One region of the Streptomyces sp. NPDC051738 genome, then DNA from elsewhere that is predicted to be linked to it. Evidence: riboswitches for the same ligand, from Rfam matches in the RefSeq annotation. Region 1 holds a riboswitch; each other region holds the start of a gene.

Region 1 (5,683 bases):
CTCGGTCTCGCCGGAGCGGTGGGACATCATGCACTTGAAGCCGTTGCGCTGGGCCATCTCGACGGCGTCCAGGGTCTCGGTCAGCGAACCGATCTGGTTGACCTTGACGAGCAGGGCGTTGGCGGAGCCCTCCTCGATGCCGCGGGCCAGGCGCTCCGGGTTGGTGACGAACAGGTCGTCGCCGACGATCTGGACCTTGTCGCCCAGCTTGTCGGTGATGACCTTCCAGCCGGCCCAGTCGTCCTCGAACAGCGGGTCCTCGATGGAGACGAGCGGGTAGGCCGCCACGAGCTCCTCGTAGTACTCGGTCATCTCGGCGGCCGAGCGGGACTTGCCCTCGAACTCGTACGAGCCGTCCTTGTAGAACTCGGACGCGGCGACGTCGAGCGCGAGCGCGATCTGCTCGCCGGGGACGTAACCGGCCTGCTTGATGGCCTCGATGATGAGGTCGAGCGCGGCGCGGTTGGACTCCAGGTTCGGGGCGAAGCCGCCCTCGTCGCCGAGGCCGGTGGACAGGCCCTTGGTCTTCAGCACCTTCTTGAGGGTGTGGTAGACCTCGGCGCCCCAGCGCAGCGCCTCGGAGAAGGACTCCGCGCCGATCGGGGCGATCATGAACTCCTGGATGTCCACGTTGGAGTCGGCGTGCGAGCCGCCGTTCAGGATGTTCATCATCGGCACCGGCAGCAGGTGCGCGTTCGGGCCGCCCAGGTAGCGGAAGAGGGGGAGGTCGGACGCCTCGGAGGCGGCGTGGGCGACGGCCAGGGAGACGCCGAGGATGGCGTTGGCGCCGAGCGAGCCCTTGTTGTCGGTGGCGTCCAGGTCGAACATCGCCTGGTCGATCAGGCGCTGCTCGGTGGCGTCGTAGCCGACGAGCTCCGGGCCGATCTGCTCGATGACGGCGAGGACGGCCTTCTCGACACCCTTGCCCAGGTAGCGGTTGGGGTCACCGTCGCGGAGCTCGATGGCCTCGAAGGCGCCCGTCGAGGCGCCGGACGGAACGGCGGCACGACCCGTGCTGCCGTCGTCGAGGCCGACCTCGACCTCGACCGTGGGGTTGCCTCGGGAGTCCAGGATTTCCCGGGCTACGACGACGTCGATGGACGGCACGAGCATCTCCTTCTTGGGATGTGACGTGGGTACGCAGACCCCGGAGGGTGCTGCGAGATGAGCCTAACCGGCTCCGGGCGATCGGCCAGCGGTCGACCGCTCCGTGAACAGAACCGATGGCAAATTGTTTCCGAACGGAACAAAAACCCGGGGTGCCGAGTCCGGGGCGCCGAGTCCGGGGTGCCGAGTCGGGGCACTCGACCCGGGCGCACAAAAAACCCCGCCCCGGTGCGTACGGGGGAACACGCACCGGAGCGGGGAACCCGTGGGGGACGGGGGTGACCCTCACGAGGTCTTCACTATGAGGTCCACGGATGTGAGGGCCCTGTGGTTCAGCTACCGACCCGCTGTTACTTCAGGTGCAGCTGCTGGCCCGGGTAGATCAGGTCGGCGTCCTCGACGATGTCCTTGTTCAGCTTGAACAGCTTCTCCCAGCCGCCCTTGACGTCGTGCTCAGCCGCGATCGTGCTGAGGGTGTCACCCTTGACGACCTTGTACTCGCCGTCACCCTTCTTGACCTTCTCGCCGGTCGGGGTGGTGACGGTCTTGGTCGACTTCTTCTCGGCGGCCGGACGCTCGGCGGAGCGGGAGGCCGACTGCTGCTCGGTGGAGCGCGTGGTGGTCTCGCTGCTCTGCGAGGAGCCGCTCGACGAGCCGTTGTACGCGGCGCTCGACAGGCCGGTGCCGCAGTTCGGCCAGGCACCCTTGCCCTGGCCCGCGAGGACCTTCTCGGCTATCTCGATCTGCTGGGCCTTGGTGGCCTGGTCGGCGGTGGAGGCGTACGCGGTGCCGCCGTACGCGGCCCAGGTGGAGGCGGAGAACTGCAGACCGCCGTAGTAGCCGTTGCCGGTGTTGATCGACCAGTTGCCGCCGGCCTCGCACTGGGCGACGGCGTCCCACTCGGAGGCGGTGGCGGCGGAGGCACTGCCGGCCGCCATCAGCGGAGCGGCGACGGCGGCGGCACCGGTGACGCCGACGACGGCGATGGCACGAGCGGCCTTGGACGGACGACGGTGCTTGCCCTTGCTGGAAAACAGCATGGAAGGATCCCCTCACCGACGCCTGCGAGGTGAGCTGTCGGGTTCGGGCCGGTTGAGTTGCCCGGCCGCGTACCGCTGGTGCTGGCACGCGACTTCACCCCAAGCCGACTCCGGCCGTGCGGCCCCGAAGGGCCTCAACTGCCGGACCCGGCACAAACCTTGGGTCCCCCGCTCCTGCCTACGGCGCTTGACGCGACGACTGTTCCCGTACGGCCGCTGGCAGGATTCGGCGTTGCGGCAGCCGGGGCTCGTGGTGACGAGCGATCACGACCGTAGACGCGCAATTCGCGGAATGACAAAGACGATCAGGGCTTCTGAGATCTATCTCTCACTGCTATCAAAACGGACATTCAGGTGCGAAGCGGGGCGCGAACTCCCGCTGCTTTTCACCCTATTCGGCAGGTACTTCCAGGGTCTGACCGGGGAAGATGTGATTCGCGTCAGCACCGATGTCCTGCTGGTTCGCCTGATACAGCGCACGCCACCCGCCGTCGAGGTCAAGGGAGTCGGCGATGGAGGCGAGAGTGTCGCCTGCGCGGACGGTGTACGAGGCGTGGCGGCCGGACGACTTGGCGGTGCCCTCGGCGGCCTCGCTCTCGTCGGCAGTGGCACCGCGATGGCGCCCCGACCCGGTCGCGGCGTCGGCGGTGTCGACAGCGCCGGTGTCGACGAGGCCCCAGGAGCCCGCCGCCGACTCCGAGTTGTCCTGATTGTCGCTTTCGGGTGTGCCCGCAGGGGAGCCGTCGGGCGACTGCGAGGCCTCTGCGTCGGATGACGTATCGGACTCGGCGGAACTGTCGCCCTTAGTGGAAGAAGAGGGCGAAGATGAAGAATCCCGGGAGGATTCGGACGAATCATCGGCGGAGCCGCTCGACGAGCCGGGGGAATTCGAAGCATTGGAGGAGTCGCCGGACGACCCATTGGACTGCGACGAGCCCGACGAATTGGACGAACCGGATGAATCAAGCAATCCGGAGGATCCCGATACCGCGGACGGCGAGTCCTCGTCGACACCGGTGTCGACGTCGGCCGAGCCGGACTCCTTCGTGAGCCCACTGAGCAGTCCGCAGGTGCGCCAGGCGCCGACACCCTGGTCCGCGAGGATCTTCTGGGCCACGGCGATCTGCTGGGAGCGGCTCGCCAGGTTGGGGCTCGACGCGTAGTCGAGGCCGCCGTACTCGTCCCAGTCCTCCTGGGTCAACTGCAGTCCGCCGTAGCGCCCGTCGCCGTCGTCGGCGGCGCTCCAGGAGCCGCCGCTCTCGCATTCGGCCACCTTGTCCCAGACGTTGCCCTCGGCGGCGCTCGCGCCCGTGGCGGCGAGGAGCGGGATGACGACGGCGGAGCCGGTCACTCCGGCCGCGACGAGAAGAGCCGGAGCCTGACGGGGGCGTCGGTGGCGACCGTTCCCGGAGAGCATGCGGGGACCTTTCGCGAGACAACGGTGACCGCGGCGCGCGAAACCTGGGCGCCGTCGTTGATCCGTGAACGTATAGGCAGACGATCACTTGTCACAAGTTAATGCCGCGTAGATCACGTGAAGATCACAGACTTGAGTGCGTGTCACGTTTGCGGTGGTGGACGAACTCACCTAACAGGGGTGAACTCCACCGGAAGCGTACGCAGTCCGCGCATGATGAGACCGCCGCGCCAGCGCAACTCGGCCGGGTCCACGGCGAGTTGCAGATCCGGGAGGCGGGTGAGGAGGGTGGCCAGGGCGGTCTGGCCCTCCAGACGGGCGAGCGGGGCGCCGAGGCAGTAGTGGATGCCGTGGCCGTAGCCGAGGTGCTGGTTGTCGCGGCGGCCCAGGTCGAGGACGTCAGGGTCGGCGAACCGCTCCGGGTCCCGGTCGGCGGCGGCCAGGACGACGAGGACCGGGTCGCCGGGGGCGATGAGCTGCCCACCAATGCTGAGCGGTTCGGTGGCGAAGCGCCAGGTGGCGAGTTCCACGGGGCCGTCGTAGCGGAGGAGTTCCTCCACACCGGTTTCGAGGAGGGCCGTGTCGTGGGCGGCGAGGGAGGTCTGGAGGCGGGCGCGCTGCTCGGGGTGGGTGAGCAGGGCGTAGGTGCCGTTGCCGATGAGGTTGACCGTCGTCTCGAAGCCGGCGAACAGCAGGATGAAGGCCATCGCGGCGGCCTCGTTCTCGGTGAGGTGCTCACCGTGGTCGGAGGCGCGGATGAGGCCGGAGATGAGGTCCTCGCCGGGGGTGGGGGTGTCGGGGAGTGCCTCGCGCTTGCGGTGGATGAGGTCGGCGAGATAGCCGCGCATCTTCTTCACCGACCGCGCGACACCCCCTCTGGGGCCGCCCTGGTGGCGGATCATCATGCCCGCCCAGTCCCGGAAGTCGTCCTGGTCCTCGCGGGGGACGCCGAGCAGGTCGCAGATGGCGTAGATGGGGAGCGGGAACGCGAACTCGTGGATGAGATCGGCGCTCCCCTCGGCGGCGAACCCGTCGATCAGCTGATCGGTGAGCTCCCGCACCCGCGGGGCGAACTCGGCGACCCTGCGGGGCGTGAAGGCCTTGGAGACGAGGCGGCGCAGCCGCGTGTGGTCCGGCGGGTCGATGTTGAGCAGATGCGTCATCAACTCGGCCTTGCGCTCACCGGGGATACCGGTCTTGCCCTTGGCGTGCGCGGGCTCGTCGTGGTGGGCCGGGTTCTTGGACAGACGACCGTCGGCGAGGGCCTGCTTGGCGTCGACGTAGCGGGTGACCAGCCAGGCCTCCACGCCGCTGGGGAGGCGGGTCCTGTGGACGGGGGCGTGTTCGCGGAGCCAGGCGTAGGCGGGGTAGGGGTCCGTCGCGAACTCCCAGGTGAAGAGTTCGGGGGCCTCGGGGGTGGCGCTGGTGGGGGTGGGCTGGTCGGTCACTCCTTGACGGTATCCGGAGGTGTCGTCGTGCTGTGGCCCGGTGGTGGGGGGCGCTTCGGGGAGCCCGGGTGGCACCGTACTGACGGGGAGCCGGGCGGCACCGTACTGACGGGGAGACCAGGCCGCACCGTACTAACAGGGAGACCGGGCGGCACCGTACTAAGAGGACACCCCCTCAGCAGCCCGTACGGCATCCCTGTAGGCCCGCGCGGCAACCCGCAACGCCGCCTCCGGATCCACCCCCGCCGCCTCCGCCCGCACCGCCATCGCAAGCAGCTCGTACCCGACGCCCTCGCCCGACGGCAGCGGCACCTCCAGTCCCGCCGTGCGTACCCGCGATGCCAGCTTCGCCGCGAGGGCGAGGCCCGGCTGGCCCAGGGGTATGCCCTCCGTCACCGACGCCCGCTGCTTCTCGACGGCCTTCGTGCGCAGCCAGTGCTCCTTGACCTCCTCGGGGGTCGTCGCCGTCTCGTCGCCGAAGACGTGCGGGTGGCGGTGGATGAGCTTGCTGACGATGCCGCCGGCCACGTCGTCGATGGAGAAGGGAGACTCCCCGTCCTCGGCACGGCCTTCCTCGGCGATCCGTGCGTGGAAGACGACCTGCAGCAGGACGTCGCCCAGTTCCTCGCGCAGCTCGTCGCGGTCGCCGTCCTCGATCGCCTCGACGAGTT
Region 2 (5,683 bases), on a different contig from region 1:
CGCCGGGTATCTCGCGGAGTGTCTGGCGGATCCGCAGCGCTTCCCGCACCGGCGGGACCTGGACGCCGTGGCGCCCGAGAACCCGGTCTGTCTGACCGACTTCTCCCAGCACATGGTGTGGGTCAACAGCGCGGCCCTGCGCGTCTGCGGGGTCGACGCGAACAGCACGCCACCGCCCGGCGGTGTCATCGACGTCGACCCCGACGGGGAGCCCACGGGCATCCTGCGGGAGGCGGCCGGGAAGCTCGTCCAGGCAGCGCTCCCCTCCCCCACCGTCGGCCGGCGCCGCCAGGCCATCGAGGCGGTGGTGCGGGAGCTGCACACGCGCGGCATCACCAGCTACACCGAGCCGGGCCTCGGCCCCGGCGGCGCGGAGACCCTGTTCGGCGGTCTGAGCACCGACAACTGGACCGCGTACGCCGAACTCGCCGAGGACGGTCAACTCGACGCCCGGGTCAGTGTGTTGCTGCTGCCCGCGCCCATGGGCGGCTCGGCGGACGACGTACGCAAGGGGCTGGCCGAGCTGCGGCGGCCGGAGTCCGCGGACCCCCGTCTGTTGCGGGCGATCGGCGTGAAGATCTTCGGCGACGGGGTTCCGCCGAACCGCACGGCCTGGATGAACGAGCCGTACGCGGATGGCGGCCACGGCGCGTTGTGCGTGCACGGCACCACCCCGGCACTGCAGGTCGCCGAACTGCGCGAGATGATCCGGCTGGCGCACGAGGCCGGCTTCCAGCTGGGCGTGCACGTCACCGGGGACCGGGCCATCGACACGGTCGTGGACGCCTTCCTCGCCGCGAACGCCGCCTCGCCCCGCCCGGACGCCCGGCACTACGTCATCCACGGCGACTTCATCGGCGCCGACAGCCTCGCCAAGCTGGCCGCGCACGGCTACGGCGTCAACATGAACCCGGCCATCAAGTGGACCATCTCCGACCTGATGGACGAGGTCATCGGCACCGAACGCTCCGCCTACCAGTGGCCGGTGCGCTCCACCGTCGAGGCCGGGGTCGCGGTCTGCGCCAGCTCCGACGCGCCGATCACCGCGCCCGACTGGCGGCAGGGCGTGGCCGCGATGATGCTGCGGGAGTCGAAGGCGAGCGGGCGGCAGAGCGGCCCGGAGCAGTGCGTGGAGCTGGCCGAGGCGCTGCGGGCGTACACGATCAACCCGGCCCGGCAGGACTTCGCCGAGGAGTGGAAGGGGTCCGTGGAGGTCGGCAAGGTCGCCGACCTCTGTGTCCTGGACCGTCCGCTGCTGGATCTGGATCCGCACGCGATCACGGACGCGGAGGTGGTCATGACGGTGTTCGACGGACGGGTCGTGTACGAGAGTTGAGGGCTCCGCCTGCTGGCCTGCTCCACCTTCGGCCTGTCCACCTTCGGCCTGTCCCACCTTCTGCTCCACCTTTTCGAAAGCATGGCCGTGCATTGGTGACGCCGCTACCGTGATCGACCGATCTTCCGCGCGGAAGAAGGAGTGACGGTGGGCGCAGTCGGGTCGAGGGTCGTACTGGTCACCGGTGGCAGCGGGTTCGTCGGCAGCCATCTGGTCAAGCGGCTGCTGGAGCGGGGGTACGAGGTCCACAGCACCGTGCGGAGCACCGCGGACACGGCGAAGATGCGCCCGCTGCGGGAGCTGCAGGAGACGCACCCCGGTCAACTGTCCCTGTTCGAGGCGGACTTGCTGAAGGAGGGCGCCTTCGACGAGGCGATGAGCGGTTGCCGGGTGGTGTTCCATGTGGCGTCGCCGTTCCGTATGCCGGAGAAGATCAAGGACGGTCGCCGGGACATGGTCGACCCGGCGCTGCTCGGCACGCGCAACGTGCTGGCGGCCATCGAGCGGACGCCCACGGTCGAGAAACTCGTCCTCACCTCGACCGTGGGCGCGATCTTCGGTGACTACGCCGACGTCCTGGCGATGGACGACGCCGTGCTGTCGGAGCGGTACTTCAACACCACCAGCACGGTGGAGAACAACCCCTACCACTACGCCAAGACGGTCGCGGAGCGCGCGGCCTGGGACGCGGAGGCCGCCCAGGGCCGCTGGCGGATGGTGGCGGTCAACCCCGGCCTGATCCTGGGCCCTTCCCTCACGCCCGCCTCGGAGTCCGGCAGCCTCTTCCTGCTGGAGGAGCTGTTCAAGGGCTACTTCTTCTACGGCGCCCCGGACTTCAGCTTCACCACGGTGGACGTGCGCGACGTGGCCCACGCCCACATCGCGGCGGCGGAGAACCCGGACGCGAAGGGCCGTTACATCCTCGCCGCCCCGACCATGACGTCGTTCCACGAGATGGCCCGCATCCTCCGCAGCCGCCACCCCCGCGACCTCCGCCTCCCGCGCACCGCGCTCCCGCACTGGCCCGTACGCGTCCTGGGCCCGGCCTTCGGGCTGACGCAGGACTACATCCGGAAGCACCTCGGCATCCGCTTCCGGGTGGACAACAGCCGGAGCGTGAACGAACTCGGCCTCACCTACCGCCCGATCGAGCAGACGGTCCTCGATCACTACGCGGCGTGGCGGAGTCAACGCGCCGCGAAGTGAATCCGGCCGTCCGGCCGCCCCGAGCGTCGAAGGTCACAAAAACGTATCGGACATTTCACACGTCAACCTTCACGCGAGTCACACAAGTTGGCTAGGTTACGCCTAGGCCGCACGACGACCTCCGGCGAACCCCGTCGGGACGTGCGGCCTCCGCCGAGTCCGGTGCGTCCGCTGGGACCACTGGAGCCGGGGACCCAACCGAACTTGGGGTGAATCGGCCCAACCGCCCTTCGGGGCAAGGGCCGTAGGGCACACCTTCCGGAACCGATCGCCCGAACCCGTCAGCTAACCCGGTAGGCGGAGCACGGAAGGAGTACGTCGCCCATGGCGCCGGAACGCACCGCGCGTCCGGGGGCTCTGAGCCTCCCAGGCATGCGCAATTCCGCACTCGCGTCGGCGGCTCTCACCTCTGTGGCACTGCTCGCCCAGACGGCCAACGCCGCCCCCTCCGCGGGGGACGAGACACCGAGCCGCGAGGAGGTCAGCCGGAGGGTCAGCTCCCTCTACGACCAGGCCGAGTCCGACACGGGTACCTTCAACGCCACGCGCGCGGCGTCGACGGGACCGCGCAAGCGCGCCGACCGGCCGACGGATGCCGGACGCGGGCCCGTCGCCGCCCGAAGCACCCGCGGCGAGGAGAGCGGGCGCAGCGACCCCGCGCTCGACAGCGTCACCCGGCAGTGGTTCGACGCCGCCCGCTCCAAGGCGGGTCCGATCGTCCCGGCGGTGCTGCCGAGGGACAGAATGCCGGACGGTCCCACCGGGGTACGGCCCGCGCGCCCGGCGGAGCGTGCGCTGGAGGGCCTCACCGACCGGGGGCGGGAGCCGTCCGGCCGCGCCGCCCTGGAGTTGCCCGCCGCACCGGTCGCCGAGCTGCCGGCGGCTCCGGCCACCGCAGCGGCTGCCGTGGCGGAGCTGACCGCCGGCCCGATCGCCGCCCTGCCGGCCGCTCCCGAGGCTGCTCCGCCGGAGACCGGCTGGACCACCCAGGGCGCGCTGGGTAATCAGAGCATGCAGAGCAGTCAGATCACCGGGACCGCCCTCGCCCTGCCGGCCCCGACTGCCGAACCGCCGCGCTCCTCCCTGCGGACCACCAAGGAGCAGAACCAGCGCAAGCTCGACCGCGCCCGCGGGCTGCTGTCCGCGTACACCACGCAGCAGAGCACGGCACTCACGGCGATCGAGAGCCCCCTGGGCCAGCCCTCGCCGGAGACGCAGTGGCAAGCGCTGCAGGACCTCGGAGCCTCCGACCTGACCCCGGTCCCGGCGGGCGCAACGGCCTGGCCCGGCACGGCAGTTCCGCCCGCCGGCACCCTCGCGACCACCGCCACCGCACCCCAGGACACCCCGGCCGTGCGCGCCCTGGACTTCGCCCTCGCCCAGATCGGCAAGCCCTGCGTCTGGGGCACGACGGGCCCAGGCGCCTACGACAGCGGGGGCCTCACCCAGGCCGCCTGGAAGGCCGCCGGCATCACGCTCCCCCGCACCCCGCAGGAGCAGGCGACCGCCGGCCGCGGCATCGCCCTCACCTACGTCGAGCCCGGCGACCTGGTCCTCTTCCACGCCGGCCACGTCGGCATCTACTCCGGTAACGGCATGATGATCCACGCCCCCGGCCCGGGACGGGTCATACGCGAGGAGTCGATCCACTACGCCGGGGAGTCGGCGATCCACAGCGTGATACGGCCCGCCTGAGCTTTCGCCCGGCCCACCAGCCACCCCGCGTCACCCCGCCCACCAGCCGCCCCGCCCCGCCTGCGCAGGGCGGGGTGGTCTCCTTCCGCCCCTTGGTCGATACGTCCTGACAAACCCATTGACATCACCTGCGGGCAGCCGCATAGTACCTGCCACTAGAGCGCGCTAGTGGAGCGCTCCAGCCCGATCAGCACAGCGAGGTGCATGGGACATGCGCAGACACAACAGAGCCGCCGCTCTGACCGCCACCGCCCTGGCCGGCGTCCTGTTCGCAGCAGGCTGCTCCAGCGGCTCCGGCGGCAAGGAGTCCGAGGAGGGCGCCGCCGACGCCTCGGCGGGCAAGGCCACCACGCCCCGGATGACCGTGGCCATGATCACCCACGCCGCCCCCGGCGACACCTTCTGGGACCTGATCCGCAAGGGCGCCGAGGCCGCCGCCGCCAAGGACAACATCAAGCTCGTCTACTCCAGCGACCCGAGCGCCGGCACCCAGGCCAACCTGGTGCAGAACGCCATCGACCAGAAGGTCGACGGCATCGCGCTGACCGCGGCCAAGCCGAGCGCCATGAAGGCCGTCGTCGCCAAGGCCACCGCGGCCGGCATCCCGGTCGTCGGCTTCAACTCCGGCCTGGACGACTGGAAGGAGCTCGGCATGCTCGAGTACTTCGGCCAGGACGAGAACATCGCGGGCCAGGCCTTCGGCGAACGGCTCAACGACAGCGGTGCCAAGCACGCCCTGTGTGTCATCCAGGAGCAGGGCCACGTCGCCCTGGAGGCCCGCTGCGCCGGCCTGAAGAAGGGCTTCAAGGGCACCACGGACAACCTCTACGTCAACGGCACCGACATGCCGTCCGTGCAGTCGACGATCACCGCCAAGCTCCAGCAGGACTCCTCCATCGACCAGGTCGTCACCCTCGGCGCGCCCTTCGCCCTGACCGCCGTGCAGTCGGCGTCCGATGCCGGGAGCAAGGCCAAGATCGCCACCTTCGACCTCAACAAGGCGCTGGTGACGGCCGTCCAGGACGGCAAGGTCGAGTTCGCCGTCGACCAGCAGCCCTACCTCCAGGGCTACCTGTCCGTCGACTCGCTGTGGCTGTACAAGACCAACGGCAACTTCAGCGGCGGCGGCACGGCGCCGGTCCTGACCGGGCCCGCCTTCATCACCAAGGACAACGTGGACGCGGTGGCCGAGTTCGCCGCCAAGGGAACGCGGTAACCCCAAGAACGGGCGGGGCCGGCCGTGACCGCGACGGGGCACGGCCGGCCCCGCCTCCCCGCTCTCCCAGAGCCTGCGACTCCCCGCTCTCCCAGAGCCTGCGAACAGGCTCTCAGGCCGGCTCCTTCGGGGCCGGCCCACTCGTGCCGCGGACGACGAGCTTCGGGTCCAACACGGCCTCGCGCGGCTCCAGTTCCCGGTTCTCCAGCCGTTCCACGGCGAACCGCACC
Region 3 (5,683 bases), on a different contig from region 1:
TCGGCGGCCTGTCCTTCCTGCTGATGGTGGTGCCGACCTCCGGGCACTCCTCCGACGACTACCTCATGTCCGTCTGGTGGATCGTGGGTTCCTACCTGCTGCTCGGCCTCGGTGACGTCCTCCTGGAGACCTCGGGCATGTCGGCCACGACCAAGCTCGCCCCGGCCGCCTTCGCCAGCCAGACCATGTCCCTGTGGTTCCTCTCCCTCGCTCTCGCCAACGGCATCCAGGCCCAGACGGTGAAGCTCTACGACGACGTCTCCAAGCCCGCCTACTTCGGCGTCAACGGCGCGATCGCGGTGGCCGCGGGGCTGGCCGTGATGGCCTCCGCGCGCTGGCTGCGCCGCACGATGCACCCGGTGCACTGACCCGACGGGGGACCCGCTCATGCACATCCGTACGTCCTTCCCCTACGAGACGACTCACGAGGACCTCTGCATCCCGCTCCCGGACGGGACTCTGCTGTACGCGCGCGTGTGGCGCCCGCTGACCGACGAGCCCGTACCGGCGCTCCTGGAATACCTGCCGTACCGCCTGACCGACTGGACCGCACCCCGCGACCACCAGCGCCACCCCTGGTACGCCGGCCACGGCTACGCCTCCGTGCGCGTGGACATCCGCGGGCACGGCAACAGCCAGGGCATGCCGACCGATGAGTACTCGGCGACGGAGCTGGCCGACGGGGCCGAGGTCGTCAACTGGCTGGCTGCCCAGCCCTGGTGCAACGGCCGGGTCGGCATGTTCGGCATCTCCTGGGGCGGCTTCAACTCCCTCCAGATCGCGGCCCTCGCACCCGAGCCGCTCAAGGCGATCGTCACCGTCTGCTCCACGGACGATCGCTATGACAACGACGTGCACTACATGGGAGGTTCCGTCCTGGCGGTGGACATGCACGCCTGGGCGTCGACGATGCTCGCCTTCGTCTCCCGGCCGCCGGATCCGCAGTACGTCGGCGAGGCCTGGCGCGACATGTGGCTGGGGCGTCTGGAGTCCGTGGACCCGTTCATCCACACCTGGCTGAACCACCAGACCCGCGACGACTACTGGCGCCACGGCAGCGTCTGCGAGGACTACGGCGCGATCGACGCCGCCGTCCTTGCGGTGGGCGGCTGGCACGACCCGTACCGCGACACGGTCCTGCGCCTCGTGGAGCACCTGCCCACCGACCGTGTCCGCGGCCTGATCGGCCCCTGGTCGCACCAGTACCCCGACCGCGGCCTGCCGCCGGGCCCGGCGATCGGCTTCCTCCAGGAGACGTTGCGCTGGTGGGACCACTGGCTGAAGGGCGAGGACACCGGCGTCATGTCCGAGCCCCTGCTGCGCGCGTACGTCAGCGACTCTCACCGCCCTGCCACGGTGTACGCCGAGCTGCCCGGCCGCTGGGTCGGCGAGCCGGCCTGGCCCTCTCCTCACGTGAGCGGGCTGACGTACGCCTTCCAGGGCGCCCCCGTCCTGGTCCGCTCCCCCATGCATACGGGCCTCGACGCCGGCCGTTTCTTTCCCTTCGGCAACGATGCCGACCTGCCGCCCGACCAGCGGGAGGAGGACGGGCGATCGGCGTGCTTCGAGTTCGAAGTGGGCGAGGAGACCTGGGTGTTGGGGCGGCCGAAGGTGCGGCTGCGGCTGACGTCGGAGGTGCCGCGCGGGCAGGTCGTGGCCCGGCTGTGCGACGTGGCGCCCGACGGCTCCTCGACCCTGGTCACGCGGGGCGTGCTGAACCTGTCGGCCCGCCATGGCCGGGATCGTGCGGTGCCGTGGGAGCCGGGGGCCACCGAGGACGTGACCTTCGAGCTGAACGGCATCGGCCACGTCTTCCCGCCCGGTCACCGCATCCGTCTCGCGGTCTCCTCCGCGTACTGGCCGTGGATCTGGCCCCAGCCCGACTCGTCGGCGGGCTTCACCCTCGAACCGGCGGGGAGCTCCCTGGAACTTCCGGTACGCGCACGTGCGTTGGACGGGACAGCGATCGGCTGCGAGGAAACGGAGATCACCTTCGAGGAACCGGAGCAGGCGGAGCCGCTCGGCGTGAACACCCCCATCACGCTGGACGAACCGCGCCCCGAGCGACTCGTCGTACGGGACGTGGCCAAGGGCGAGTGGCGCCTGGAGGTCGACCCTCGCTACGGCGGCACGCGCGTGTACCCCGACGGTCTGGAGTTCACCGAGGACGCCCTGGAGACGTACACGATCAACGAGGCGGACCCCCTGTCGGCCCGCACCCGCTCGGAGTGGTCAATCCGCCTGCACCGCCCGGAGCTGGCGTGGGACGCCACGGTGCACACGCGCTCGGAGATCAGCTGCGGCAAGGAGCACTTCGTCACCTCCAACGAGGTGATCTGCCTGGAGGGCCAAGAGGTACTTTTCCACCGGACATGGGAGAAACGGACTCCACGGACAGCCGGTTAAAGGCGAGTTGGATTCATTGCCCGATTTGCCGCTCTTGTGGATGCCAGTGAGTTGGGTCACGCACGGGTAGTCGCCCACCCTGCCCGGCAGACCGCGTCCCTCCTTGCGCCAAGCGCAAGTTGAGGCTTGGCAACCGCAAAGGATCAAGTGCCCCATACGCACCAGACCATGGTCAACCGGCACGACAGGGGCCACGGCACTTGTTCCGGGCATGTGCTCTCGCATACGTTCCCGCTCGTCGGGCGGACGCCGAATCCTGCCGCCGCCCGATTCACCCACCGACTCACTCACTCACGCACGGCAGGAGCGGGGGACCCAGGTAAGTCGCCGAACCGGCCGCCTTGATGGCGCACCGGCGCGGCTCGGGGTTAAGTCACGCTGCCACCCGGCGGTGCGACCGGGCACCTCCCCGCCCGAACCCGACAGCTCACCTCGCAGGCGCCGGAGAGGAACAGCGCCATGCCCCGAGGCAAGCACCGCCGCCCCCGTACCAGCCCGCTCACCCGCCACGTCATCGCCGCCGGCACCGGCACCGCCGCCCTCGCCCTCCCGCTCCTGAGCGCGACCACCGCGAGCGCCGCAGAGCCGGCCCAGGCCACCGCCCAGGCCACCGCCCCGGCCAAGGTCGGATCCGTCACGTACACCACGAAAAAGGGCGATTCGCTCTACGGAATCGCGGACCGGTACGACGCCCAGGGCGGCTGGAAGCAGCTCTACAAGGACAACCGCAAGGCCATCGGCGACAACCCCCGGCTGATCCACCCGGGCCTCGACCTGAAGGTCCGCGCGACGAAGAAGGCGAGCACGGCGAGCAACACGGCCGACAAGGCGTCCGCCCCCGCCAAGAAGTCCTCCGTCGCCCAGGCGACCCAGGCCTCCGTGAAGACCTTCCCGAACAACCTCGACGGCTGGATCCGCAACGCGCTGGACATCATGGCGCAAAACGGAATTCCGGGATCGTACGAGGGCATTCACCGCAACATCATGCGTGAGTCCTCCGGCAACCCGTCCGCCATCAACAACTGGGACTCCAACGCCGCCAAGGGCACCCCGTCCAAGGGCCTCCTGCAGGTCATCGACCCGACCTTCGCCTCGTATCACGTGCCGGGGACGGTGTACGACCCCTTCGACCCGGTCGCGAACATCGTGGCCGCGTGCAACTACGCGGCCGCGCGATACGGCTCGATCGACAACGTGAACGGGCCCTACTAGGCAAAGACCTGGGCTTACTGGGCGAAATCGGCCAGGCTGCCCACGAACAGTCGCTCGAGGACGACGGCGATGCCGTCGTCCTCGTTCGACAGGGTGATCTCGTCGGCGACCGCCTTGAGTTCGGGGTGCGCGTTGGCCATGGCGACCCCGCGCGCGGCCCAGTCGAACATGGGGATGTCGTTGGGCATGTCCCCGAAGGCGATGGTCTCGTGCGCGCCGAGGCCGAGATGCTCGGCCGCGAGCGCGAGACCGGTCGCCTTGGTGATGCCGCATGGCTGGAGTTCGACGGTCCCGGGCCCCGACATGGTGACCGTAGCGAGGGAGCCGACCACCGAGCGCGCCGTCGCCGCCAACTCGTCGTCCGAGAGGCTGGGATGGCGCAGCAGCACCTTGCTGATCGGCTCGCACCACAGGTCGTCGCGATGCTGGACGCGTACGGCGGGCAGGGTGGGGTGGGGCATCAGATACCCGGGCTCGATGAGCGTGAGGCCGTCGACGCCGTCCTGGTCGACGGCGGCGTACACCTGCCCCACCTCGGCCTCGATCTTGCCGAGCGCGGTCTCCGCCAACTCCCGGTCCAGGGTGACGGACCACAGCAGACGGTCCGCGCCGGCGTCGTACAACTGCGCGCCCTGTCCGCACACCGCGAGCCCCGTGCTGCCCAGGGCGTCGAGGAGCGGCCGCACTCTGGGCGCCGGCCGCCCTGTCACGACGAGGTGCTGTGCACCGGCCGCCGCCACCAGCGCGAGCGCGTCGATGGACCGGTCCGAGAGCGTGTCGTCGCCTCGGAGCAGCGTCCCGTCCAGGTCAGTGGCGATGAGTGAATATGCGATAGGTGCGGCCATGATCAGAGAATACGGACAGGAGGCCCCGTCGACTCGACGCGAACCGGACGGCTGCTGTGTTCACATGTGTTGACACCTGTTCCGGTTGCGGCTCTGGTTCCGCTTCTGTCTCCGGTCCTTTCCCCCGTTCCGCTTCCGGGTGGCAACTTCCCTCCGCTTGTGGCGATTTCACCCCCACGTGGTGCCTGCGGGCTCCTTGATGGTGGTGTTGATTCGGTTGAACATGTTGGTGACGGCGACGGTGAGGATCAGCGCCGACAGTTCCTTCTCGTCGAAGTGGTCGGCCACTTCGTCCCACAACGCGTCCGGCACCGACTCGTGCGAACGGTCCGCGAGCCTCGTCATCGCCTCGGTCAGCTGCAGCGCGGCCCGCTCGGCGTCGGTGAACCAGGGCGCCTCGCGCCAGGCGGAGACCGAGTCGATCCGATCGTCGCTCACCCCCGCCTTGCGCAGATTGGTCGTGTGACCGTGCACACAGGCGCCGCACCCGTTGATCTGGCTGGCGCGCAGCCCGACGATCTCGGCCAGCTCCTGCGACAGGCCACCCTCCCCGATCGCCTGGAAGAGAGTACCGATCCCCTTCATCCCGCCGGACAGGACGTACGCGGGGTTGGTCATCCGTGCCTGCATGGTTCTCGCCTCCTGGGTGAGTGATTCCGTCCTCACTGCACTGACGAAGCGGAGAAGCCAGGTGTGACCGCACTGCGGCGACCTGGTGATTCGCCGGCTCGGCGACGCGATCTCCGCACTGCCCAAGACACGCGACTCACACGTAACGTGTGGCCCGAACACATGGCAATGGCATACGGAGCGGATGAGAGTGAGGCAGCACCCCATGCCCCCCTTCGATCTCCCCGAGGGCGACCCCTTCGGCACGCACAACCTTCCGTACGGCGTCTTCTCCCTCCCCGGCTCGGACTCCGCGCGCAGGATCGGCGTCCGGCTCGGCGACCACGTCCTCGACGCGGGCAAGGCGGCCTACACGCTCGGCTCGCCGTACGCCCCGCTGCTCGCGCAGGACACCCTGAACCCGCTGCTCGCCGCCGGCCGCACCACCTGGTCGGACGTGCGGCGCGCCCTGACGGCGTGGGTGACGGTGCCGGCGCACCAGGAGGCCATCGCGGACCTCCTCCATCCGCTGTCGTCGGTGACCCTGCACCTCCCCTTCGAGGTCGCTGACTACGTCGACTTCTACGCCTCCGAGAACCACGCCCGGAACG
Region 4 (5,683 bases), on a different contig from region 1:
GGCATTCCGTCGGCGCCGATCCGGTCGTAGCGTACGGTGGCGATGAACTCGCCGCCCACCGTGGCCGCGAGTCCCACCCGGTCCACAAAGTCGTGGTGCGTGAAGCGGTGGACGTCCTTCGCGGACAGTCGCGGGTAGGGCGCGAAGAAGCGGTAGTACTTCGACTCGTCCGACACCTGCTCGTAGAAGCTGACCAGGCGCTCGGCGTCATCAACGGTGATGGGGCGGATGCGCGCGGTGCCGCCGTCGCGCAGCACCACGTCGGCTTCCCAGTGGGCGGGGTACTCGTGCCGGTCCGAGGCGCTCTGCATGGGGCCCAGAGTACGGCTCGCGTACGACAACGGCGCGAGGCAGTCTGTGGAGGACGTATGTCGGATCGAGGCCGCGACCCGACAGCCATCGGAGGAGGGACGTTCCGTCCCTCCCGGCATGCTTCACGGGTGTGGGAAACTGGTCTAGACAACCCTGAACAGTGAAGGGCAGCATCACATGGCTGAGCGCCGCGTCAACGTCGGCTGGGCCGAGGGTCTCCACGCCCGCCCCGCTTCCATCTTCGTCCGGGCCGCCACGGCCGCAGGTATCCCGGTGACGATCGCCAAGGCCGACGGCAACCCCGTCAACGCGGCCTCCATGCTGGCTGTTCTGGGCCTGGGTGCCCAGGGCGGCGAGGAGATCGTCCTCGCCTCCGACGCCGAGGGCGCGGACGCCGCCCTCGACCGCCTCGCGAAGCTGGTCGCCGAGGGCCTCGAGGAGCTGCCCGAGACGGTCTGAATGACCTGAGCGGGTCTCCGTAGCAAACGGTGAAGCCGCGTCCGCCTTTCCGGCAGACGCGGCTTCGCTGTTTCCGGACAGGCGCCCACGGAATTCACGGAACGGTGGCAGCGCATCTGAAAAAGGGCAGCGGAAATTCCCCGCCTCCGAATATCTCCTCTTTGTATACGGCGCCGTTGTTAATGCCGCAGGCTCGGCATGTTTACGGGATGTTGCGAATTCCTCACGCGCTCCGCGCGATCACCGCCGGAGCCGAACCGCAGCCGGTGTGCGGAGGTCGCGCGCTCGGTGTGCAGCGCCGTGATCGCGCGGGCGCGTTCACTGTCGCCGCGCGCCACCGCGTCCACGATCGCGCCGTGCTCGGTCCAGGACTCCGCGGGGTTGGCCGACGACTCCACGGCGTACATCCAGGCGATCTTGTGGCGCAGCTGGGTCAGCGTCGAGGTCAGCGCGGGGCTGCCGGAGGCCTGGGCCAGCGTCTCGTGGAACCAGCCGCCCAGGGAGCGCAGATCCTCGCTGTTTCCCCGCCTGGCCCGCTCCTGGCCCAGCCTGACCAGGCCGCGCAGCACCTTCAGATGGGCCTCGGTGCGCCGCTGGGCGGCCCGGGCGGCGCCGAGCGGCTCCAGGAGGGTGCGCATCTCCAGCAGGTCGGCGGCCTCCCGCTCGGTCGGTTCGGCGACGCACGCGCCCGCGTGCCTCCGGGTCACCACGAAGCCCTCCGCCTCCAGGGTGCGCAGGGCCTCCCGCACGGGGACGCGGGAGACGCCGTAGCGGCGCGCGAGGAGTTCCTCGGTGAGCCGGCCGCCACGCTCGTAGACACCGGCGACGATGTCGTCCCGGATCGCCGTGCACACCGAATGCGCCGGAATACGCATGACCGACCTCCGCCTTAATCCCCGTGAAACGTCGACGAATGACGTGTGTTCAGTGACTCTATTGCAACCGGCCGGAATTTCCGACGGCGGGCCGGAATCCATGGATATTTTTTGGACAGCAGGGGTTGCGAAACGCCGAAAGCCCCGGCTCGGGGAGCCGGGGCTTCGGGGAACGGAGTGCGCGTCGGGGAGGCGTCAGAGGTTCACGCCGTGCGAGCGGAGGTAGGAGACGGGGTCGATGTCGGAGCCGTACTCCGCCGTCGTGCGGGCCTCGAAGTGCAGATGAGGTCCGGTGACGTTGCCGGTGGCGCCGGACAGGCCGATCTGCTGGCCCGGGGTGACGGTCTGGCCCACCGAGACGCCGAGGGACGACATGTGGCCGTACTGGGTGTACGTGCCGTCGTTCATCTTGATCACGACCTGGTTGCCGTACGACCCTCCCCAGCCGGCCTCCACGACGGTGCCGGAGCCGACCGCGTGGACGGACGTGCCGCTGGCGGCGTGGAAGTCGACGCCCGTGTGGCTGCCGGAGGACCAGACGGCACCGCCGGCCTTGTAGCCGGTGGAGACGTACGAGCCCGAGATCGGGGCGACGTAGGACAGCAGGCGCTTGCGCTCGGCCTCGCGGGCGGCGCGCTCCTTGGCCTCGCGCTCCTTCTCGGCCTTCTCGGCCGCCTTCTTGCGCGCGGCCTCCTGGGCGGCCTTCTTCAGGGCCGCGGCCTCCTGGGCGGCCTGCTCCTGCGCGGCGGCCTGGGCGTCGATCTGGTCGGCGATCGAGTTGTCGACGCTGATGACGGGGATGAGGCCGGTCTGCTCGGCGGCGGGCTCCGCGGCGAGCGCGGGGGCGGCCAGGGTGCCTATGACGCCGGTGGCGGTGAGAGCGGCGACTCCCGCCGCACGGGCGGTGGAGCGCTCGATCCGGCTGGGACGACGGTGCTTCCCGGTGGGACGGCTCGTCCCGGTGGCGCAGCTGAACGCCATGAAGTGGCTGGTCCTTTCCTTCCTTCTCGCCTACCGGGTTAGCTGACGGGTTCGGAGCAGGAAGGTCTCCTACGGGCCCCCTCGCTCACGCGCGGGCGTCCGATTCACCCCAGGGACTACGGGTGGGTCCCCGGCTCCCCTGGCTCGCGCCGTAGGGGGACTCGGCGATGACTGTCCGGTGCCGCGGGCGCGGCGCACTGCCTGACGGACAGCCCGGAAGACGCTAAGCGGGACGTCTTTCAATCCCCAAACGGATCGCGGCTTTTGTAGCGCATCCCACAGGCCAGACAGGCAACCTCTCCCTCAATTCGGGCATAAGGGAGCCCTGGTGACTCTCCGGTCACCAGGGCCCCTACGCGCGCGCCGTCGGCCGGCGCTGTGTCGGTCCTCTACTCGGCCGACACGACGGTGACTTCACCGATGCCGAGGGCCTCGACGGGCTCCCGGATCTCGGCCGCGTCGCCGACGAGGATCGTCACCAGACGGTCCGCCGGGAAGGCGCTCACCGCCGCGGCGGTGGCCTCGACGGTGCCGGTCGCGGCGAGCTGCTGGTACAGCGTCGCCTGGTAGTCGTCGGGCAGGTGCTGCTCGACCTGGTCGGCCAGCGTGTTCGCCACGGAGGCGGCGGTCTCGTACTTCAGCGGCGCCACCCCGACGAGGTTCTGCACGGCGAAGTCCCGCTCGGCGTCGGTGAGGCCACCGTCTGCGACGCCCCGCAGCACCGTCCAGAGGTCCTGCAGCGCGGGACCGGTGTTCGGGGTGTCGACGGAGCCGCTGATGGCCAGCATCGCCGCGCCCGTGCCGTCCGGGGCCGAGCGCATGACCTGCCCGAACGCGCGCACACCGTAGGTGTAGCCCTTCTCCTCGCGCAGGACCTTGTCCAGGCGTGAGGTGAGGGTGCCGCCGAGGCAGTACGTGCCGAGCACCTGCGCGGGCCACACGCGGTCGTGCCGGTCGGGGCCGATCCGGCCGATCAGCAGCTGCGTCTGGACGGAACCGGGGCGGTCCACGATGACGACGCGGCCGGTGTCGTCCGCCGTCACCGGCGGGACGGGCCGCGGCTCGGCCGGGGAGCCGGTCCAGGCGCCGAGGGTGTCGCCGAGCAGGGCGTCGAGGTCGACTCCGGTGAGGTCGCCGACGACCACCACGGTGGAGGTGGCGGGGCGGACGTGCCGCTCGTAGAAGGCGCGTACGCCCGCGGAGTCGATGCCCGCGACCGTGTCCTCGGTGCCCTGGCGCGGGCGGGACATGCGCGAGGTCGCCGGGAACAGCTCCTTGGAGAGCTCCTTGGCGGCGCGGCGCGAGGGGTTGGCCATCTCGTGCGGGATCTCGTCGAGCCGGTTGCGCACCAGGCGCTCGACCTCGGCATCGTCGAACGCGGGTGCCCTGAGGGCATCGGCGAGCAGGCCGAGCGCCTTGGGCAGGCGGGAGACGGGCACTTCGAGGCTGACCCGGACACCGGGGTGGTCGGCGAACGCGTCGAGGGTGGCGCCGCAGCGCTCCAGCTCGGCGGCGAACTCCTCCGCCGTGTGCTTGTCGGTGCCCTCGGAGAGGGCACGCGCCATGATCGTGGCGATGCCGTCGAGGCCCTTCGGCTCGGCGTCCAGGGGCGTGTCCAGGAGCACCTCGACGGCTACGACCTGCTGGCCGGGGCGGTGGCAGCGCAGGACCGTCAGGCCGTTGTCCAGCTTGCCGCGCTCGGGTGCCGGGAACGCCCAGGGCCGGGCCTCGCCGGCCTGGGGCTGCGGGTGGAACTCCATGCTGGCGAGCTCGGTCACTGCGCCGACTCCTCGTTCTCGTCGGTGGTCTCGGCGTCCTCGGCCTGGGTCGGCTCGTACACGAGCACCGCGCGGTTGTCGGGGCGCAGACGGGCCTTGGCGACCGCCTTGACCTCCTCGGCGGTGACGTCGAGGACACGCTGTACGGCGGTGAACGCAAGCTGCGGGTCGCCGAACAGGACGGCGTACCGGCACAGTTCGTCGGCGCGGCCCGCGACGGTGCCGAGCCGGTCCAGCCACTCGCGCTCCAGCTGGGCCTGCGCGCGCTCCATCTCCTCGGCGGTGGGGCCCTCCGCCGCGAAGCGGGCGAGCTCCTCGTCGACGGCCGCCTCGATCACGGGGACCTCGACGTCGCCGGAGGTCTTCACGTCCAGCCAGCCCAGGGAGGGCGCACCGGCCAGGCGCAGCAGACCGAACCCGGCCGCCACGGCCGTACGGTCGCGGCGTACGAGCCGGTTGTAGAGGCGCGAGGACTCGCCGCCGCCGAGGACCGTCAGCGCGAGGTCGGCCGCGTCGGCGTCGCGCGTGCCGTCCTCCGGGAGCCGGTAGGCGGCCATCATCGCGCGCGCGGGGACGTTCTCCTCGACGACCTCGCGCAGCTGCTCGCCGATGGTCTCGGGCAGCGAGCCGTCGCGCGGCTCGGGCTTGCCGTCGTGGGCCGGGATGGTGCCGAAGTACTTCTCGACCCAGGCGAGCGTCTGCTCCGGGTCGATGTCGCCGACGATCGACAGGACGGCGTTGTTGGGCGCGTAGTAGGTGCGGAAGAACGCGCGGGCGTCCTCCAGGCTGGCCGCGTCCAGGTCAGCCATCGAGCCGATCGGCGTGTGGTGGTACGGGTGTCCGTCGGGGTACGACAGCGCGGTCAGCTTCTCGAAGGCGGTGCCGTACGGGACGTTGTCGTAGCGCTGGCGGCGCTCGTTCTTGACGACGTCCCGCTGGTTCTCCAGGCCCTCCTCGTCGAGCGCCACCAGGAGGCTGCCCATGCGGTCGGCCTCCAGCCAGAGCGCGAGCTCCAGCTGGTGGGCGGGCATGGTCTCGAAGTAGTTGGTGCGCTCGAAGCTGGTCGTGCCGTTCGGTGAGCCGCCCGCGCCCTGGACGAGCTCGAAGTGGCCCGTGCCCTTCACGCTGCTCGAGCCCTGGAACATGAGGTGCTCGAAGAGGTGGGCGAGTCCGGTACGGCCCTTGACCTCGTGGCGGGAGCCGACGTCGTACCAGAGACAGACCGCGGCGACCGGCGTGAGGTGGTCCTCGGAGAGCACCACGCGCAGGCCGTTGGCC

What was found. A riboswitch is a leader RNA that binds a small molecule or an ion and turns the genes downstream of it on or off. The one in region 1 is predicted to bind cyclic di-AMP.
Region 2: linked by a shared signal. The riboswitch ahead of ACIA8X_RS14440 (C40 family peptidase) and the one ahead of ACIA8X_RS28625 (transglycosylase family protein) in region 1 are both predicted to bind cyclic di-AMP.
Region 3: linked by a shared signal. The riboswitch ahead of ACIA8X_RS35930 (transglycosylase SLT domain-containing protein) and the one ahead of ACIA8X_RS28625 (transglycosylase family protein) in region 1 are both predicted to bind cyclic di-AMP.
Region 4: linked by a shared signal. The riboswitch ahead of ACIA8X_RS33995 (M23 family metallopeptidase) and the one ahead of ACIA8X_RS28625 (transglycosylase family protein) in region 1 are both predicted to bind cyclic di-AMP.

The regions. Positions count from the first base shown of each region.
Region 1 covers NZ_JBITCM010000013.1:107,231-112,913, forward strand. The annotation lists gene eno (phosphopyruvate hydratase) at 1-1,113, opposite strand, end outside; gene ACIA8X_RS28625 (transglycosylase family protein) at 1,458-2,147, opposite strand; cyclic di-AMP (ydaO/yuaA leader) riboswitch at 2,152-2,343, opposite strand; gene ACIA8X_RS28630 (transglycosylase family protein) at 2,539-3,564, opposite strand; gene ACIA8X_RS28635 (cytochrome P450) at 3,732-5,012, opposite strand; gene ACIA8X_RS28640 (nucleoside triphosphate pyrophosphohydrolase) at 5,172-5,683, opposite strand, start outside.
Region 2 covers NZ_JBITCM010000005.1:267,796-273,478, reverse strand. The annotation lists gene ACIA8X_RS14450 (amidohydrolase) at 1-1,336, shown strand, start outside; gene ACIA8X_RS14445 (NAD-dependent epimerase/dehydratase family protein) at 1,484-2,542, shown strand; cyclic di-AMP (ydaO/yuaA leader) riboswitch at 2,684-2,858, shown strand; gene ACIA8X_RS14440 (C40 family peptidase) at 2,915-4,237, shown strand; gene ACIA8X_RS14435 (sugar ABC transporter substrate-binding protein) at 4,449-5,453, shown strand; gene ACIA8X_RS14430 (LacI family DNA-binding transcriptional regulator) at 5,566-5,683, opposite strand, start outside.
Region 3 covers NZ_JBITCM010000020.1:41,488-47,170, forward strand. The annotation lists gene ACIA8X_RS35920 (peptide MFS transporter) at 1-368, shown strand, start outside; gene ACIA8X_RS35925 (CocE/NonD family hydrolase) at 388-2,406, shown strand; cyclic di-AMP (ydaO/yuaA leader) riboswitch at 2,673-2,860, shown strand; gene ACIA8X_RS35930 (transglycosylase SLT domain-containing protein) at 2,866-3,618, shown strand; gene ACIA8X_RS35935 (HAD family hydrolase) at 3,633-4,463, opposite strand; gene ACIA8X_RS35940 (carboxymuconolactone decarboxylase family protein) at 4,632-5,093, opposite strand; gene fahA (fumarylacetoacetase) at 5,299-5,683, shown strand, end outside.
Region 4 covers NZ_JBITCM010000017.1:160,344-166,026, forward strand. The annotation lists gene ACIA8X_RS33980 (GNAT family N-acetyltransferase) at 1-311, opposite strand, end outside; gene ACIA8X_RS33985 (HPr family phosphocarrier protein) at 490-771, shown strand; gene ACIA8X_RS33990 (GntR family transcriptional regulator) at 951-1,646, opposite strand; gene ACIA8X_RS33995 (M23 family metallopeptidase) at 1,842-2,627, opposite strand; cyclic di-AMP (ydaO/yuaA leader) riboswitch at 2,641-2,804, opposite strand; gene ACIA8X_RS34000 (M16 family metallopeptidase) at 3,017-4,405, opposite strand; gene ACIA8X_RS34005 (M16 family metallopeptidase) at 4,402-5,683, opposite strand, start outside.